Regions from separate parts of the Lysinibacillus sp. G01H genome, predicted to be linked through region 1. Evidence: riboswitches for the same ligand, from Rfam matches in the RefSeq annotation. Region 1 holds a riboswitch; the other holds the start of a gene.

Region 1 (8,250 bases):
TTGTTAGGTAGCGATTATTTTTTCTTAATAAAAAATGATGTAGCTCTGAAAATATATCCTCTTCTCTCACATCAATTTTCCTTTGAAATAGCAACATAGTTAATCATCTCCTCGTCCCACTAATTAATGATTTCATTAATTGTTACAGGTTGTTCGTCATATTTATAATTTTCCCAACGATTGCGTGCAAGCTTGCGATATTTTGTCGAAACATTTCGATCAGCAATTAAGCGTGAAAATCCTTTTTTAGCTTCAGGAATATCACCAAGTCGAAGGCTCAATTCAGCATGTAAAAACTGAATTCTCTCTCCACCTTCTTGATTAGAGGCAAAGGATTTACTATAAAAGTCTCTAGCTGCAAAAAGATAGCGCTTTTCGGATTCTTCGTCCTTTTTTAATCGATAGAGCCAAGCAATTTTTAAAGCGAAATTCGCCATTAAAAGAGATTCTTCCATTGACGCACGGGATACTAAATAGGCGAGCTTAAAACTGATAATGGCATCATCAATTGTACGTTCCTGACAAATATCCATAGGTTTCTGGAGCTCTTTAATGTATAGTTCATCAATGAGTAGCATGAAAGGTCCATATGTCCGTGTCATAGATTTATGGTAGGCATAGCCACAATGTGGACATACGGCAACTTCATATAGCAAAGGGTTTAGGCCATCGTAAACAGGCATGAAATCCGTTTGTTCTTCGATAATTTTATATCGATTAGGGCGAACTTTATATGTTGTAAACTGCTTTTTGCAAAATTTACAATCCACACTACTTTCATAGTAGTAAATGTTAAATGCCATAAGAATCAACTCCTTTGCGTACTCTAAAATTTTATTTCTTTTGTTCTATTTATACATAAGATTTTATCGTTCAATGTATTTAAGTTATTATCTTTTATTTTAACAATTTTGTGTTCTTTGGTATACTCCTTTAGAATTATTAAAATAAAAATATTCAAGGAATTTTTAGTTAAATATTATTATAAATACGCTTGTAATAGTTTTTATCGGTGGTGTAAATGGAAGTTGTATAGTTTGCTTACAGTTTGTCAAAATACTTTCACATATTTCAAGGGAGAAAAATTATAAATTTAATTTAATTGGTTCTAAATAACTATAATGGAGGTGCTCAAAATGAAGTGTAATATCGTGTTTTTTGATGTAGACGGCACATTGATTAATTATGAGGATGGCTGTGTGGAAGAAAGTACAAAACAAGCTATTCAGCTATTGCAAGAAAAGGGAATCCATCTTGTAGCGGCTACTGGAAGACCCTTATCTATGTGCTATGAGTTAAAAGCGCTGGGGATTGAAACCTTTATTACAGCAAATGGAGCCTATGTGAAACATAAGGAACTTGTCATACATAAAACTCCGATTGCCAAAGAAATTGTCCACAATGTACAGGCTTTTGCACAGGAACAGCAGCATAGCCTAACATTTTTTACAGAGCAGCTATCCATGAATAGCATACAAAGTCCAGTAGCTTTAAGAGCGATGCAAGAAACTTTATCTTTACGAGCTTTTCCACTTATAAATGAAAAAATTGTAGATGAAGAGGTTTTCCTCATGTGTTTATATGCGGATGAGCTGGCAGAAAAAAGATATACTAGCCAATTTTCGAATATATTTTTACAGCGTTGGCATCCTTATATAGTGAATGTCTTACAGCAGGATGTTTCGAAGTCTATAGCTATTAAAGCGGTGCTTGATCATTTTAATATTGACCCTAAGAATGCGATTGCCTTTGGGGATGGGGATAATGATATTGATATGTTGGAGTATGTAGGAGTAGGAATTGCTATGGGAAATGGTAGTAAAGCTCTAAAAAGAGCTGCCAATTTTGTTACAAAGAAATCTACGGATGGCGGTATCAATTTTGCTTTACGTCAGCTTCAAGTCATTTAGAGCGCTGAGGTTACACTATATATAGCAGGTAGATTTTAATAAATTTTAGGTGGGATGATTTATGGCACATCACGTGCAGTCTCTAATTGAACATTACGGATACTTTGGGATTATCGTGATTCTAATTGGAGGTATTGTTGGGGTGCCACTTCCTGATGAGGTGTTTCTAACTTATGTAGGCTATAGTGTTTACCGAGAAAGTCTTGAACACATTCCTGCTTTGGTCAGTGCAATGATTGGTGCGGTTGGAGGCATTACCTTAAGCTACTATATTGGTTATCGTTTTGGCTTACCGTTATTGCAGAAATATGGCCCTAGAATTCATATTACAGAGCAAAAAATTGACTTTACGAAAAAGATGTTTACAAAAATAGGACCTACCCTATTATTAATTGGCTATTTTATTCCAGGGGTACGCCATTTGACAGCATATATTGCGGCTATTAATAATTATCCTTATAGAAAGTTTGCGCTTTTTGCCTATATAGGGGCATTTATCTGGACGTTCACATTTATATCATTAGGAAAGATGCTTGGAGAGAAATGGCGATTTGTTGGATACTATTTAACTCATTATAGTATCTATCTTATCCTTTTATTTATTGTAGGGATGCTCATTGCTTACTTTTTATTCAAAAAAAGAAATGGACAAACATAAAAGTCGGTATACGCTATACCGACTTTTATGTTATGGCAAAATAGCAAATGAGCGCACAGGGAAGCCAGATGCTTTTTCTGGCTTAGGTACGATATTGAAGATGATAGCACCTTTCGCAGGTAGCTTGTCTAAATTAGTCATTAGCTCAATTTGATAGGTGTCTTGGTCAAGCACAAAATATTCGCCCTCTAGCTTGCCATTTTTACGAAAATCAGCAGCAGAGTCCGTATCGAATGTTTCATGACCAATTGCGCTTACCTTACGTTTTGTTAGTAAAAACTGTAAAGCTTCTAAACCCCAGCCAGGGATATGGTTATGTCCATCTGCATCCTTATTACTGAAAGCCTCTTTATCTGGCCAGCGCTTACTCCAATCTGTACGTAATGCAACAAATGTTCCTGCTTCAATTTCTCCATGCTTGTCCTCAAAATTAAGAATATCTTCTACACTTAATGTAAAATCATGGTTGCTCGCAGCCTCTTGTGATTTATCAATAACAACAAGGGGGAGAACAAGCTCTTTTAGTTCTAATTCTTCTAAGTAGCGAGTATCTCGCACAAAATGAATGGGTGGGTCGATATGTGTGCCATATTGACCAGGGAACGTGAATTGTTGAGCGAAGAAACCATCCTTATGAGAAAATAATGTTTCAAATTTAGCGTCCTCAAACATAAAAAAATGTGGTGAATTAGGGCCGAAAGTATGTGTTAAGTCAACCCACTGTTTCGATTTTAATAATTCCAATGCTTGCAAAAGTTCATTAGACATCGATTTCCCTGCTTTCTGTAAAAAATAGTGGTAAATAAAAAAGGAGTCCCCTAATAGAAGAGGACTCCTGCTTGAAACAACGGTAGTTCTTCTTCTCATCTTCAAGGCTGATCATTTTGCCAATTGGAATTAGCACCATACTGTTAGCTGGTTGCTGAGACTTCATCGGGCCAATCCCTCCGTCTCTCTTGATAAGAAAAGTAATATAAGAATTTTCAGAAATAACAATACAAACACTTTAGCATAGTTTTTTATAGTTTACAAGTTCACTAGGAATTTTCACCAATTCAAATTTAAGGTGACGCCACAACAATCATTATCAATAAGACGTATTATAAAACTGTCTGGTGTATAGTTTGTTTCAAATTTCACCGTAATGCCTGTTGATGTGATTAATTTTTCAACCTCTGTTTTATTTGAAAGTTGAGCAGCATTCATTAAATCATGTGCGAATTGTTGGGAGCTATCTATTTTATCCGTAAGTAATTGGGCTTGCTGCATCATCGCCTTCATCCGTGATGCTGAAGCTTTTAATTTGTGTGTATCGACAGGTGGAAAAGGATTATTGGTCGGCATTGCTAGGTGTTGCGAAAAGGGTCTAATGGCAAAATGATTAGCGATAGGCGATGTTGGATAATGATAGGGATGCACAAAATACGGATAAGGATTGTAATACAAGGTCATTCCTCCTATCCTATAACTGATAACTTATCTTATGTAGCCAAACGGCTTTCGGTGTTATTAGCAGTGCAATGTTTGTCCTAAACATTTAAAAAGGAAGCTAAAGTAAGCTTCCTTTTAGCCAAGTACATTCAAGACATCATCAATTTTTTTACTATGTGATAAAATGCCATAATTCATCCATGTTAAAAAGTCTACTTCATAGATACAGTTGCTTTTAACGGCAGCTAGGTTTTTCCAAGTAGGAGTTTTTAAAATAGCACGTTCCTCATTTTCATAAATGGAATGTTGTTTATCAAAGGTAATAAATAAATGATCAGCATCTAATTGCAACAATTGAGCAAATGTCAGTTGAACTTTACGTTGATTGTGCGGAATACTCCATACTAGTGAATGTGGCATTAAACCTAAGTCACGATATAAAATGGGGCCCGTATAGCCACATTCAGGGCCCGCGTATAGAGTAATGCCAATGGCTGAAATACGGAGAAATGCCACACTTTGCCCATAAACAGATTTGCTAAGAATTCCTTTTGCTTGTTGTACTTTATCTTCATATTGTAGGATTACGTCTTGCATCAAAGAGGTTTTTCCTGTTAGATCTGCAATTTTAAATAAAGTAGATTGCCAATTCTCTCCGGGGTGTGAGAGGTGGCAGACGGGGGCTACCTCATCTAAATGATGAAAGGATTCCCAACGCTCTATACCAGAATCTAGCATAATTAAAGTTGGCTTATAGTAAAGGAGTCGATCTATTTCTCTATTTTGTACATCGATATCTGGCACTTCCTGTAGACCTAAATAGTCTTGTTTTCCCCATTTTGAATGACTGAATTGAGCAATTGGCGTAATCCCAAGGGCAACAAAGAAATCTTCTAAGAATGGTGCAAATACACGTAGATGGCTGCCTTGATTTCTTCGATATTGTCCTGGAGAGATGCCGACATGTTCTTTAAAACGACGATTGAAATAATACTCATTATTAAATCCGACAGATTGGCTAATTTCAAATACTCGATCATTTGTTGTCATTAATAGTTGCTTAGCTTTTTCAATACGAATGTTAGTTAAATAGTGAAGAGGAATTTGTCCCGTAATATCTTTAAAAATACGCGTATAATTCCATCTTGGTACGTCAGCGAGCTGTGCTAGCTGTTCAACCGTCCACTCCTTTTCATAATGTTTATGTAAATGGTTAATGGATTGTTCAACAGATTGGCGATCATTTTTTTGCATCTGCTTGGGTATGGTTTGATGTAAGAGCAATAACATCAGTTCTTGAAAGTGCACATGCTGTTCAAAAATCGTGTGTTCATCCTCTGCTAACCGGTTCTGATAGATGACTTCTAGCAGTCTATGACATTGTGAAAAGGGGAGAAGATGTCGTTCGCTGATACTTGTAAAATGGCTATGTGAATTCTGACTATTACTGAGATTGACAATGTTGAATTGTAATTGATAAAAACAAAGGTGCTCACTTTGAATGTGGATACTAACCGTGTTATTTGGCGGTATCAATATGCACTTTTCTTCACTAAAATGAATGGTGTCATGATCTATTTCTAGCTTTCCGCTACCATTCATTACGATGAAAAGTGTATAGAAATCACTACTAATCAATAACTTTTTTGATGATTGAATTGCATAAGAGATATTTTGTAACGTATAAACATGTGTTAAGTTACCCATTGATAATTCACCCCTTTTTGTTGAATTGGCATAACAACACAAAGAAAGCCCTCATTAAGAGCGTTCTTCATGTTGTTGAAAAAGATCATATGACTAGTAGAAAAAGCCCATTTAGCAAGGCAAGGGGTTGATTTCCGCTCCTCCAGCGTCCTTTCCAGGGGGCGTCCGATGAGCCGCTTCACTCACTTACGTTCGCTCCAGGGTCTCATCTGTGACGCTAAATCCCCTTGGAGTGACGCTGGCTCCACTCCAATCAACTATGCTGCTAACGTGTCTTTTCTTCTTTCGTACTAGCAGTAGGGAACAAAAAAGTCTATTAAAGAGAGGATAGGCACTTATTTCAATGTGAAGAAGTGATGAGTGACAAAACCTATCCATTTTCTCCTTCACAAAAGTGCTATTGATTATTTTGTTTTTTAACACTAAACCAAAGAAAGCCCTCGTTAAGAGCTTTCTTTTGAAAATTATTTGACGAACCATTTCTCTAGATCATCATACTTTAGCAAATTGGCTGTGATTGCGCCAGATTGCCAATATGTGCGATCAGCAATATAGACATGCCCGTTTTTTACAGCAGGGAGTGTTTTCCATAGTGTACTATCTAACCACTTAATGGCTTCTTGGTTTTCTTTAGACTCCCATGTACCGTTTGAAGGGAAAAGGATGATATGATCCGCATCTAATTCCGTGATAGCCTCTTCCGATAAGACCTCTTGGGACTCTGCCATATTACGGGCTAATGGATGTGGTGTTAAGCCTGTCTCTGTGTAAATATAGCCAGAGTAGCGATTTTTAATGCCAAATAACGCTAATGTATTATCTGCTACATTTAGTCGTACAACAGCAACTGTTTCGTCTCCAATTGATTCATCTAGTTTTGCTTTTAAATCGGAAACACGTTGCTCATATCGATCAACCATTTCTTTTGCTTTATCTGGAATATTTAAAACATCAGCTATTGTTTTTGCAATTTCACGTGGATCTTGTAGAATATCTTCTTTCAAGCGGTAAGTCGGCGCTACCTTTGAGTATTCCTCATACTTTGCCTTGTCTGCGGCACCATCTACAATGATTAAATCAGGCTTGGCTTGTAATAATGTTTCCATGCTACCAGTAATGTCGAACTCAGGAACATCTAATCCTAAATAGTCCTGTTTTCCCCAAGATGGGTGATACCATTGCACAACGGGATTTACATCCAAAGCAGTTAAATAGTCTTCCAAATAGATAGCAGCTACACGCTGTGGATTTGTAGGAATTTCTACTTTTCCAAACTCGTCTTCTACAATTCTTGTATCTTTAGATGATTGTTCTTCTGTAGCTGTATCCTCTTTTACTTCATTTGAGCCACAGGCACTTAATACGAATATTAGTGCAAAGAAAACTACAAATGAAAAATATCGACCTCTACGCATTTTATTCACTCCTATAGATTTACTAAAACAGTAAGGGTATTCCCTTAAATCATAATGATAATCATTCTCGTTTGGTTCAAGTAAATTATAGGATACAACATATCAACAAACAATACACATTCTCTACTACTTTTTTATACAAAATGAAATTCAGAGAGTTATTGTTTTTTGTTATCGAAAAGTAACCATAAAAGTGTAACAATTGCTGCTAGCATAACCATCAGGAATCCGTATAGGGGCGTATGCGCCAACGATTGGTGGCGAATAATAAAACCCCCGATATATGAGCCTAAAAATATGCCTATGTTGAAAGCGGAAATATTCAATGCTGAGGCCATTGAAATTGCTGATGGAATATATTTTTCAGATAGTAGAACAGCATATAGCTGCAATCCTGGGACATTCATAAACATAAACAATCCCATTGTCAGCACCATCATTAATCCCATAATAGGTGATTCAAGAGTAAAACCAATGCCAAGTAATGCCAATGCAAGTCCAACAAAAATAATAAAGATGGAACGTAGTGGATTATGATTAGCAAAATGACCACCTAGAGTATTACCGATAGCTACACAGATACCATAGACAACTAGAATAATGACGACTGTATGTGGGGAATACCCCATATATTGCTCTAAAATAGGTGAAACATATGTGTAGACAACAAAAGCACCGCCGTATCCAATTGCGGTAATGAATAGTATTAAGATCATTCGAATATTGCCTAATACTTTGCCAATATCACGAATAGAGATGGGATTGCCTTTCGATAATTGGCTAGGTACTAACAATGCATTACTAAATAAACCGACAATTCCAATGACGACAATAAAAATGAATGACATACGCCAATCTGTTACTTGTCCAATAAATGTACCGAGTGGGACACCTGTTACAGTAGCTAATGTTAAGCCAGTAAACATAAAGGCGATAGCACTTGCTCGTTTATTTGGTTCCACTACATCGGCTGCTATAACAGAAGCGATGGACATAAATACACCATGTGCTAATGCTGAAATAATACGTCCGATTAATAGTAAAGCGAAATTAGGAGCTAAAGCGACTGCTAGGTTACCCATTATAAAAATGGACATGACAAGCAATAATACGGTTTTTCGATTAAGGC
Region 2 (8,250 bases), 740 kb from region 1:
TACCCGAACAACCCTACAGGAGGTACAGCATCACTTGCGTTTTTTGAAGAGACTGTTCGCTTTGCGAAGGAACACAATATTATCGTATCACATGATTTTGCTTATGGGGCAATAGGATTTGACGGTAATAAACCAGTTAGCTTCCTTCAAGCAAAGGGTGCAAAAGAAGTAGGAGTTGAAATGTATACATTATCGAAAACCTATAATATGGCTGGCTGGCGTATAGGCTTCGCTGTAGGGAATGCCGAGATTATCGCTGCTATTAATCTTATTCAGGATCATCTGTTTTGTAGTCAATTCCCTGCCATTCAACAAGCCGCAGCAGTAGCACTGACAGCTTCCCAACAATGTTCGGATGAACTACGAGCTACTTATGAGCGTCGCCGCAATGTACTCATTGAAGAAGCTCGACGAATTGGCTGGCATGTTACGGCTCCAAAAGGCTCCTTCTTCGCATGGCTTCCTGTACCACTAGGCTATACAAGTGAACAGTTTGCTGATCTTTTGCTCGAAAAAGCTGATATCGCTGTAGCAGCAGGTAATGGCTTCGGTCAATATGGTGAAGGCTATGTACGCGTAGGGTTGCTAGTTAGTGAGGAGCGCTTACGTGAAGCAATCCATAGAATCGAGCAATTACAATTGTTTAATAGATAATGATGAGGGCGTATCCTGTAGCTATCCCTAGCTACAGGATCATTAATATTTTTCAATTTTCCTTGGTTGCCCTAAATCATTTTCTAATGGATAAAATTGAGCATGACCTGTTTCATCATCCCATTTTCGAATATGTTGAATACCTTGTACCTCTGCCAACACGATGTCAGCAGTAATAACAGGGTTTCCCCCTTTTATTAAATGCCCACCCGATACAACACCCCATTGATCGCTCATAGAGCCATGGAAATGTGTCTCATATCCACCATCTCGTTTACACACCACACCTGAACCTTGAATAAATTCTAATGGTCCCTCTTTTTCCATCACATCACTAAAACGAACTTGAATTTGAGCTGTTTCATCTGGCACTAAATAAACAAAGCTACTTTTTTGAAAGCTGCCAATACAGCTTACAATTGTGGCTGACTCTATATTATTCTCTTCGCAAAGCGCTTCAATCCCTTCAATGATATCTGTTCCCGTTAGAAAACGAGCACTAATAACCTTACCAAATGAACCTATACCATAATTAACTCTAACAGACATTGTTATCCCTCTTTTGCGTCGAAATATTATAATTATATAAAAAATTTAAAAATTATTTATTGACTTACTATACCCTATAAATTATATTAGTTCTATCGGAATTACAAAAAAATATTATAAATCTCTTATCAAGAGTAGCTGAGGGACTGGCCCTATGAAGCTCGGCAACCTCCTTTTTTAAAGGAAGGTGCTAAATCCTGCAAACGAACTTCGTTTGATAGATAAGAGAGGACATCTTTTCATGAGCCTCTCTTAATTTGTAAGAGAGTTTTTTTATTTTCAAAAAACCGATAAAAACAATCTTGGAGGTATTTTCATGAAAAAGAAAAATAAATTTTTAGTAGGTTTAGCAAGTCTAACATTAGTAGCAGCTTTAGCAGGCTGTGGCTCTAAAGAAGATAGTAAAAGCCAAGCTGAAGGAATTGATGAAAAGAAAATCGTTGTAGGCGTCACTTCTGGTCCACACGAACAAATTGCAGAAGTAGCCGCTAAAGTAGCAAAAGAAAACGGGCTAGAAGTAGAGCTAAAATCATTTTCTGACTATGTTTTACCTAATACATCCTTAGCTGAAGGTGATCTTGATGCGAACAGCTATCAACACGAGCCTTTCCTGGATACATTTAATAAAGATCATGATACAGATTTAGTACCAGTGGGCAAAACGATTTTAAATCCAATGGGTATCTACTCTGAAAAATATAAATCCTTTGATGACATTCCTGACGGTGCAACGTTTGGCTTACCAAATGACCCAACGAATGGAGCGCGTGCCCTCTTTGTTTTACAGGAAGCTGGCTATATTCAGTTAAAAGATGGCGCAGACTTAACAGCCTCGATTCGTGATGTAGAAGAAAACAAAAAGAATTTAAAATTCATTGAATTAGAGGCAGCTCAAATTCCTAAACAACTTAGTGAAGTAGACGTAGCAGCTATTAATACAAACTTTGCATTAGAAGCTGGTATTAACCCTAAAGATGACTCTATTTTATTGGAATCTACTGATTCTCCATACGTGAACTATATTGTTGTACGTGCTGAAAATGAAAATGATCCAACAATTAAAAAGTTCGTTGAGGCTTACCAATCTGATGAAGTACGTCAATTCATCGAAGAAGAATTCAAAGGTTCAGTAATCCCTAGTTGGTAATACATTCAGGAAGCTTCTATAAAGCCGAAGAATCTGTCGAAATTCCTCTATAGGAAAACGAGCAGATTCTTGCTTTTTAGAAGGTGGAGAAAGGAGCAAACAGTCGCATGATTCAATTACAAAATATCTCAAAAGAATTCAAGTCTAAAAAAGGCATCATAAAAGCTGTGGATGGCATTAATCTTCATGTAAAAAAGGGACAAATTCATGGTGTAATCGGCTATAGTGGTGCTGGTAAAAGTACACTCATTCGTTGCGTTAATCTACTCGAACGTCCTACAGCAGGAAAAGTAGTGATAGACAATGTAGATATTACGACCCTTTCTCTTCAAGAATTACGTCAAACACGCCAAAAAATCGGGATGATCTTCCAGCACTTTAATCTATTAAAAACAGCAACAGTTTACAATAATATTGCAGTTCCCTTAAAGCTTCTAGGCTATAAAGAGGCGGAAGTAAAAAACCGAGTAGCTAAGTATGCTGAAATTGTCGGTTTAACAGATAAACTTGATAGTTACCCAAATCAACTTTCAGGTGGTCAAAAACAGCGTGTGGCTATTGCACGTGCCCTAGCACAGGAACCAGAGATTTTACTTAGCGACGAAGCAACAAGTGCACTTGATCCTGAGACAACGGAAGCCATTCTTGAATTGTTGTTAAAAATTAATCGTGAATTAGGCATTACGATTCTGCTCATCACACATGAAATGAATGTAATTCAAAAAATTTGTGATGAGGTTTCTGTTCTAGAATCAGGGAAAGTTGTGGAATTTGGCACAGCGATTGAACTTTTTGCGAAACCGAAGCACCCTACAACGCGAAAGTTTTTAAATACAATTTCACAACGTAATTTATCCCCCTCTCTTATTGAGCAATTAAATGTTTCAGGAAGTGTAATCCGTTTAACATTCCTTGGTGAAAGTACTGGTAAGCCATTATTAGCAGAAGTCACTAAGGTATACGATGTGCAACCAAATATTTTAACAGCAAATATTATTGAATTAAAAAACGGTATTGTCGGCAATATTGTGGTGCATTTACATGGCGAAACGCAGATTGTCCAAAAGGCGTTAACTTATTTTTCAGAAAATGGCGTGGCAGTGGAAGAATTAGGAGGTGCGTTCAATGAGTAGTATCCAAAGTTTCTTTACAGATTGGTCAGATGTTATTGGCAAAGCAATTATCGAAACATTTCAAATGGTCGGAATTTCATTGTTATTCTCCATTCTGATTGGTATTCCATTAGGGCTATTAATTGTTTTAACACGACCAGGACAATCCTTTGAAAATAAATTTTTCTATCAGTTTTTTAATCTATTTATCAATATTGTTCGCTCTGTTCCATTTATCATTTTATTATTCTTCATCTTACCTTTTACCAAGTTAATTGTAGGTACAACAATTGGTGTTAAAGGTGTAATCGTTCCGCTAGTTGTTTACACAGCTCCTTATATTGCACGACTGATGGAATCTGCGCTTTTAGAAGTGGATTCAGGAGTAGTAGAAGCCTACACAGCCATGGGTATTAAACGTCGCCATATCATTTGGCATGTCCTATTACGTGAAGCTCGACCATCTATTATATTAGGCTTAACGATTGCCACAATAGGATTAATTGGTGCAACAGCAATGGCAGGAATGGTTGGTGCTGGCGGTTTAGGTGACCTTGCCTATCGTTATGGTCATTTACGCTATGAGGTTGATGTGATGTATGCAACTGTCTTTATCTTAATCATCCTTGTGCAGAGCATTCAATCCATCGGTAACCGCTTCGCCGCGAAGTTGAAAAAAGACTAATAGGAGAATGAAGATGACAAACGAAATTTATGTAGAGAAAAATGGCTATATTGCAACGTTAGTATTAAATCGCCCGGAAAAACGGAATTCTTTATCAAGGGCAATGTTTCAAGCCATAGTAGACCAACTAGAGCTGCTCAGTGTAGATTCTTCCATCAAACTTTTAATTGTTCGCGGTGTCAATGAAGTAGCCTTTTCTTCCGGTGCAGATATTACCGAGTTTTTAGATGTTCGTTATGCTACAGACAATGCCAAAGCCTATAATGAATTGGCTCTAAAGGCGATCGATGCTCTCTATAAATTTCCACACCCGACAATTGCTATGATTCAGGGCTTAGCAATTGGTGGTGGATTAGAGTTAGCAAACGCTTGTGATTTTAGAATAGCAACACCTAAGAGTAAGCTAGGCATCACCGCTGCAAACATAGGTATTGTCTATAATTTAGAAAGCACAAAACGTCTCATCAATATTGTTGGTGTCGCTAAGGCAAAGGAAATTTTGTACACAGCTACTATTTTTACAGCTGAAGAAGGAAAAAATATTGGTTTAATCACGGCCCTCCACGAACCGGAGGATATTGATGAGGCGACATTGCAATTCGCTGAACATTTATTAAGTAAATCATCCATTGCAAACACTGGCATCAAAAAAGTTATCCAGGCAATTGTTGATGGTGAAAATGAAGAAAACGATGCGTTGGCACAGTTAGTTTTGGATTCATTTAGTTCAGACGATTATAACGAAGGTATTCAAGCCTTTTTAAATAAAAGAAAGCCTATTTTCAATAAATAAGTGAGGTAGTAACGATGACAAACATAACTGATGGCGATCTACTCTTAAAAAATATAACTGCACAAGCCCCCTTCCCCATTTGCTTTGCAGATTTAGAAAAGGCCGTAGCGGAAAAAATCGAAGCTGGACCTTATGGCTATATCCGTTCAGGTGCTGGCGGTGAACAAACACTGCGCAATAATCGAGCAGCTTTTGAGAAGTATTCCATTGTTCCCCGTTTTTTAAATGATGTGTCAAACGTTGATACATCCGTTCATTTGTTTGGTAAAACATATCCAACTCCTTTGCTTTTTGCTCCTGTGGGCATGAACGGAATGGTTCACGATGAAGGTGAGCTTGCCGTTGCACGTGCTGCCCAGTTTTTAAATATCCCTTATATACAAAGCACTGTTTCCACTTTTGCTCTTGAAGAAGTTGCTCAAGCTGCGCCTTCTGCAACAAAATGGTTTCAATTATATTGGTCTACTAATGAAGAAATTGCTTTTAGTATGGCTGCACGTGCGGAGGAAGCTGGATTTGAAGCGATCGTTTTAACTGTCGACACTGTAATGCTTGGCTGGCGTGAAGAAGATGTACGCAATCAGTTTTCACCATTGAAGCTAGGCTATGCAAGAGGAAATTATATGAATGATCCCGTTTTTACAGCCTCTTTACCTGATGATTCATTCGAGTCCTATGTACAAGGTGTCTTGCAAAATATCTTCCACCCAACACTTAATTGGGAGCATGTTCGAGAGTTAAAAAAACGTACAAACCTTCCTATATTATTGAAGGGAATTTTACATCCTGAAGATGCAAAGCTAGCTATCGACAATGGTATTAATGGCATTATTGTATCAAACCATGGTGGCCGTCAATTAGATGGCGTGATTGGTTCACTTGATGCCCTTCCCGCTATTGCGAAAATTGTGAATGGACAAATTCCTATTATATTAGATAGTGGTGTATATCGTGGCATGGATGCCTTAAAAGCACTTTCTTTAGGAGCGGATGCTGTTGCAATAGGACGTCCTTTCGTCTATGGACTAGCCCTTGAAGGACAACAAGGCGTCGAAAAGGTGATGACCAATCTTTATGATGAATTAAAGGTTTCTATCGCATTAGCCGGTGCCACCTCTGTCAAAGGATTACGCAACATCACATTAGTCAAACAGGATGGGACTGAGGGTAAATGAAACAAGCATTACAAGGATTAAAGGTTGTCGATTTATCACAAGTCTTAGCTGGTCCCTATTGCACCATGGTATTAGCAGATATGGGTGCAGAAGTTATCAAAATTGAAAAATACCCAAATGGAGACGATACCCGTACAATGGGTCCATTCGTTAATGAAGAAAGTCATATGTATATGATGGTTAATCGTAATAAAAAAGGTGTCTGCATCAATTTAAAAACTACTGAGGGACTGGCTTTATTTAAAGAATTGATTCAATCTGTTGATGTACTTGTGGAAAATTATCGACCAGGTGTCACGAAAAAGCTTGGTATCGATTATGATACATTAAAAGCCATCAATCCAGGCCTAATTTACTGCTCTATTTCTGGTTATGGTCAAACAGGTCCATATAGTCAAAAGGGTGGCTATGATATTATGGCTCAGGGTCTGAGTGGCTTAATGCATATGACAGGTGAAGCAGATGGCCGACCTGTAAAAGTTGGCTTTGCGGTGAATGATATTGCTGCTGCACAAACAGCCTTACAATCCATTTTAATGGCCTATATTTATAAGCTTCGTAGTGGCGAAGGTCAATATATTGATGTGTCCTTAGTGGAGTCAGGTCTTGCGTGGACTGTTTGGGAGGCCGCTGCTTACTTCGGAAAGGGTGAGTTACCTGAGCGAACTGGAACCGCCCATCGTGTGTCAGCGCCCTATCAAGGTTTCAAAACACAGGATGACTATATTCTAGTAGGTGCTGGCAATCAAAAGCTATGGGAGATTTTTGCCGTAAAAGTTGTCAATCGACCTGATTGGTTAGACAATCCTCTCTTTGCTACCAACTATTCACGTGCCCAACATGTGAGGGAGCTGGAAGCAGAAATTGAAAGCGAGCTAATCAAGCATAAGGCTTTCTACTGGCTCGAACTATTGGATAAGCACGGTGTACCATCTAGTCCAATCTATTCCTATGACCAAACATTAAATGACCCTCATATACTAGAGCGTGACATGGTACTGTCCTATGAGCACCCGATTGCTGGACCGATGAGAACATTGGGCTTCCCAGCTAAGTTTTCACAAACGCCTGGACAGCTAACAAGTGCAGCACCTACATTAGGACAACATAATGAAGAAATTTTACAGGCATTAAATATTTCTGATCAAGCTATTCAACAGCTCAAGGCAGGAAAAATAATTGGGTCAAAATAAAGAAATTGTCTATTTTTAGATAAGATCGCTATCAGTTAGATTTAAGCTTCTATCGGTCACTTTTTTGGTTCTATCCTTCACTTTTTCTTTTCTATCATGCAAAAAAGGCTTCCCCATCCATGAGGAAGCCTTTTTCTTATTGAATAACGCCTAATTCACGACCAACCTTCTCGTAAGTCGCAATTGCATCATCAAGCATTTCTTTTGTATGTGCCGCTGTTGGCATATTCCGAACGCGACCTGTACCTTTTGGAACTGTTGGGAAGACAATCGATTTTGCATAAACGCCTTCTTCAAATAAACGTTTTGAAAATTCCTGTGTTAACTTTTCATCCCCAATGATGCATGGTGTAATTGGTGTTTCAGACGCACCAATATTAAAGCCAAGCTTCTCAAGCCCCGCTTTTAAATAATTACCATTATCCCACAGCTTATCGTGTAGCTCTGTTGAATCAATCAGCATTTGCACGGCTGCTGTAATAGCGGCTACATCACCTGGTGGTAATGCTGTTGAAAATAGGAATGGGCGTGAGCGAACTTTTAGCCAATCAATTAAATTTTTCTTACCTGCTACATAGCCACCTACTACACCAATAGCTTTTGATAATGTACCAATTTGGAAATCAATTTCTTTTTCTAATCCAAAATGCTTCACAGTTCCTTTTCCTTTACCTGTTACACCCGAACCATGTGCATCATCCACATACGTAATTAAATCAAACTCTTTAGCTATTTCCACAATTTCAGGTAATTTAGCAATATCACCATCCATTGAAAAGACACCATCTGTGATAACCATGATTTTATTGTATAAACCTGATTCCTTTGCCGCTTTTGCCTTTGCACGTAAATCCTCCATATCAGAGTGATTAAACGCGATGATTTTTGCCTTCGATAAGCGACATCCATCAATAATAGAGGCATGGTTTAATTGATCAGATA

Evidence for each region. Region 1 has a riboswitch for S-adenosylmethionine ahead of PSR12_RS22375 (cyclase family protein). Riboswitches for the same ligand answer to the same signal wherever they lie in the genome.
Region 2: linked by a shared signal. The riboswitch ahead of PSR12_RS02215 (MetQ/NlpA family ABC transporter substrate-binding protein) and the one ahead of PSR12_RS22375 (cyclase family protein) in region 1 are both predicted to bind S-adenosylmethionine.

Annotation. Positions count from the first base shown of each region.
Region 1 covers NZ_CP118397.1:4,401,821-4,410,070, reverse strand. Annotated here, with positions in the region: gene PSR12_RS22395 (hypothetical protein) at 1-97, opposite strand, end outside; gene PSR12_RS22390 (DUF2225 domain-containing protein) at 120-803, opposite strand; gene PSR12_RS22385 (Cof-type HAD-IIB family hydrolase) at 1,137-1,910, shown strand; gene PSR12_RS22380 (DedA family protein) at 1,972-2,568, shown strand; gene PSR12_RS22375 (cyclase family protein) at 2,599-3,336, opposite strand; SAM riboswitch class I at 3,429-3,534, opposite strand; gene PSR12_RS22370 (YuzC family spore coat inner layer protein) at 3,616-4,020, opposite strand; gene PSR12_RS22365 (helix-turn-helix domain-containing protein) at 4,135-5,706, opposite strand; gene PSR12_RS22360 (ABC transporter substrate-binding protein) at 6,171-7,121, opposite strand; gene PSR12_RS22355 (MFS transporter) at 7,280-8,250, opposite strand, start outside.
Region 2 covers NZ_CP118397.1:456,882-465,131, reverse strand. Annotated here, with positions in the region: gene PSR12_RS02225 (pyridoxal phosphate-dependent aminotransferase) at 1-654, shown strand, start outside; gene PSR12_RS02220 (PPC domain-containing DNA-binding protein) at 697-1,203, opposite strand; SAM riboswitch class I at 1,326-1,431, shown strand; gene PSR12_RS02215 (MetQ/NlpA family ABC transporter substrate-binding protein) at 1,520-2,350, shown strand; gene PSR12_RS02210 (methionine ABC transporter ATP-binding protein) at 2,458-3,483, shown strand; gene PSR12_RS02205 (methionine ABC transporter permease) at 3,476-4,147, shown strand; gene PSR12_RS02200 (enoyl-CoA hydratase/isomerase family protein) at 4,161-4,940, shown strand; gene PSR12_RS02195 (alpha-hydroxy acid oxidase) at 4,955-6,115, shown strand; gene PSR12_RS02190 (CaiB/BaiF CoA transferase family protein) at 6,112-7,308, shown strand; gene PSR12_RS02185 (glycine C-acetyltransferase) at 7,445-8,250, opposite strand, start outside.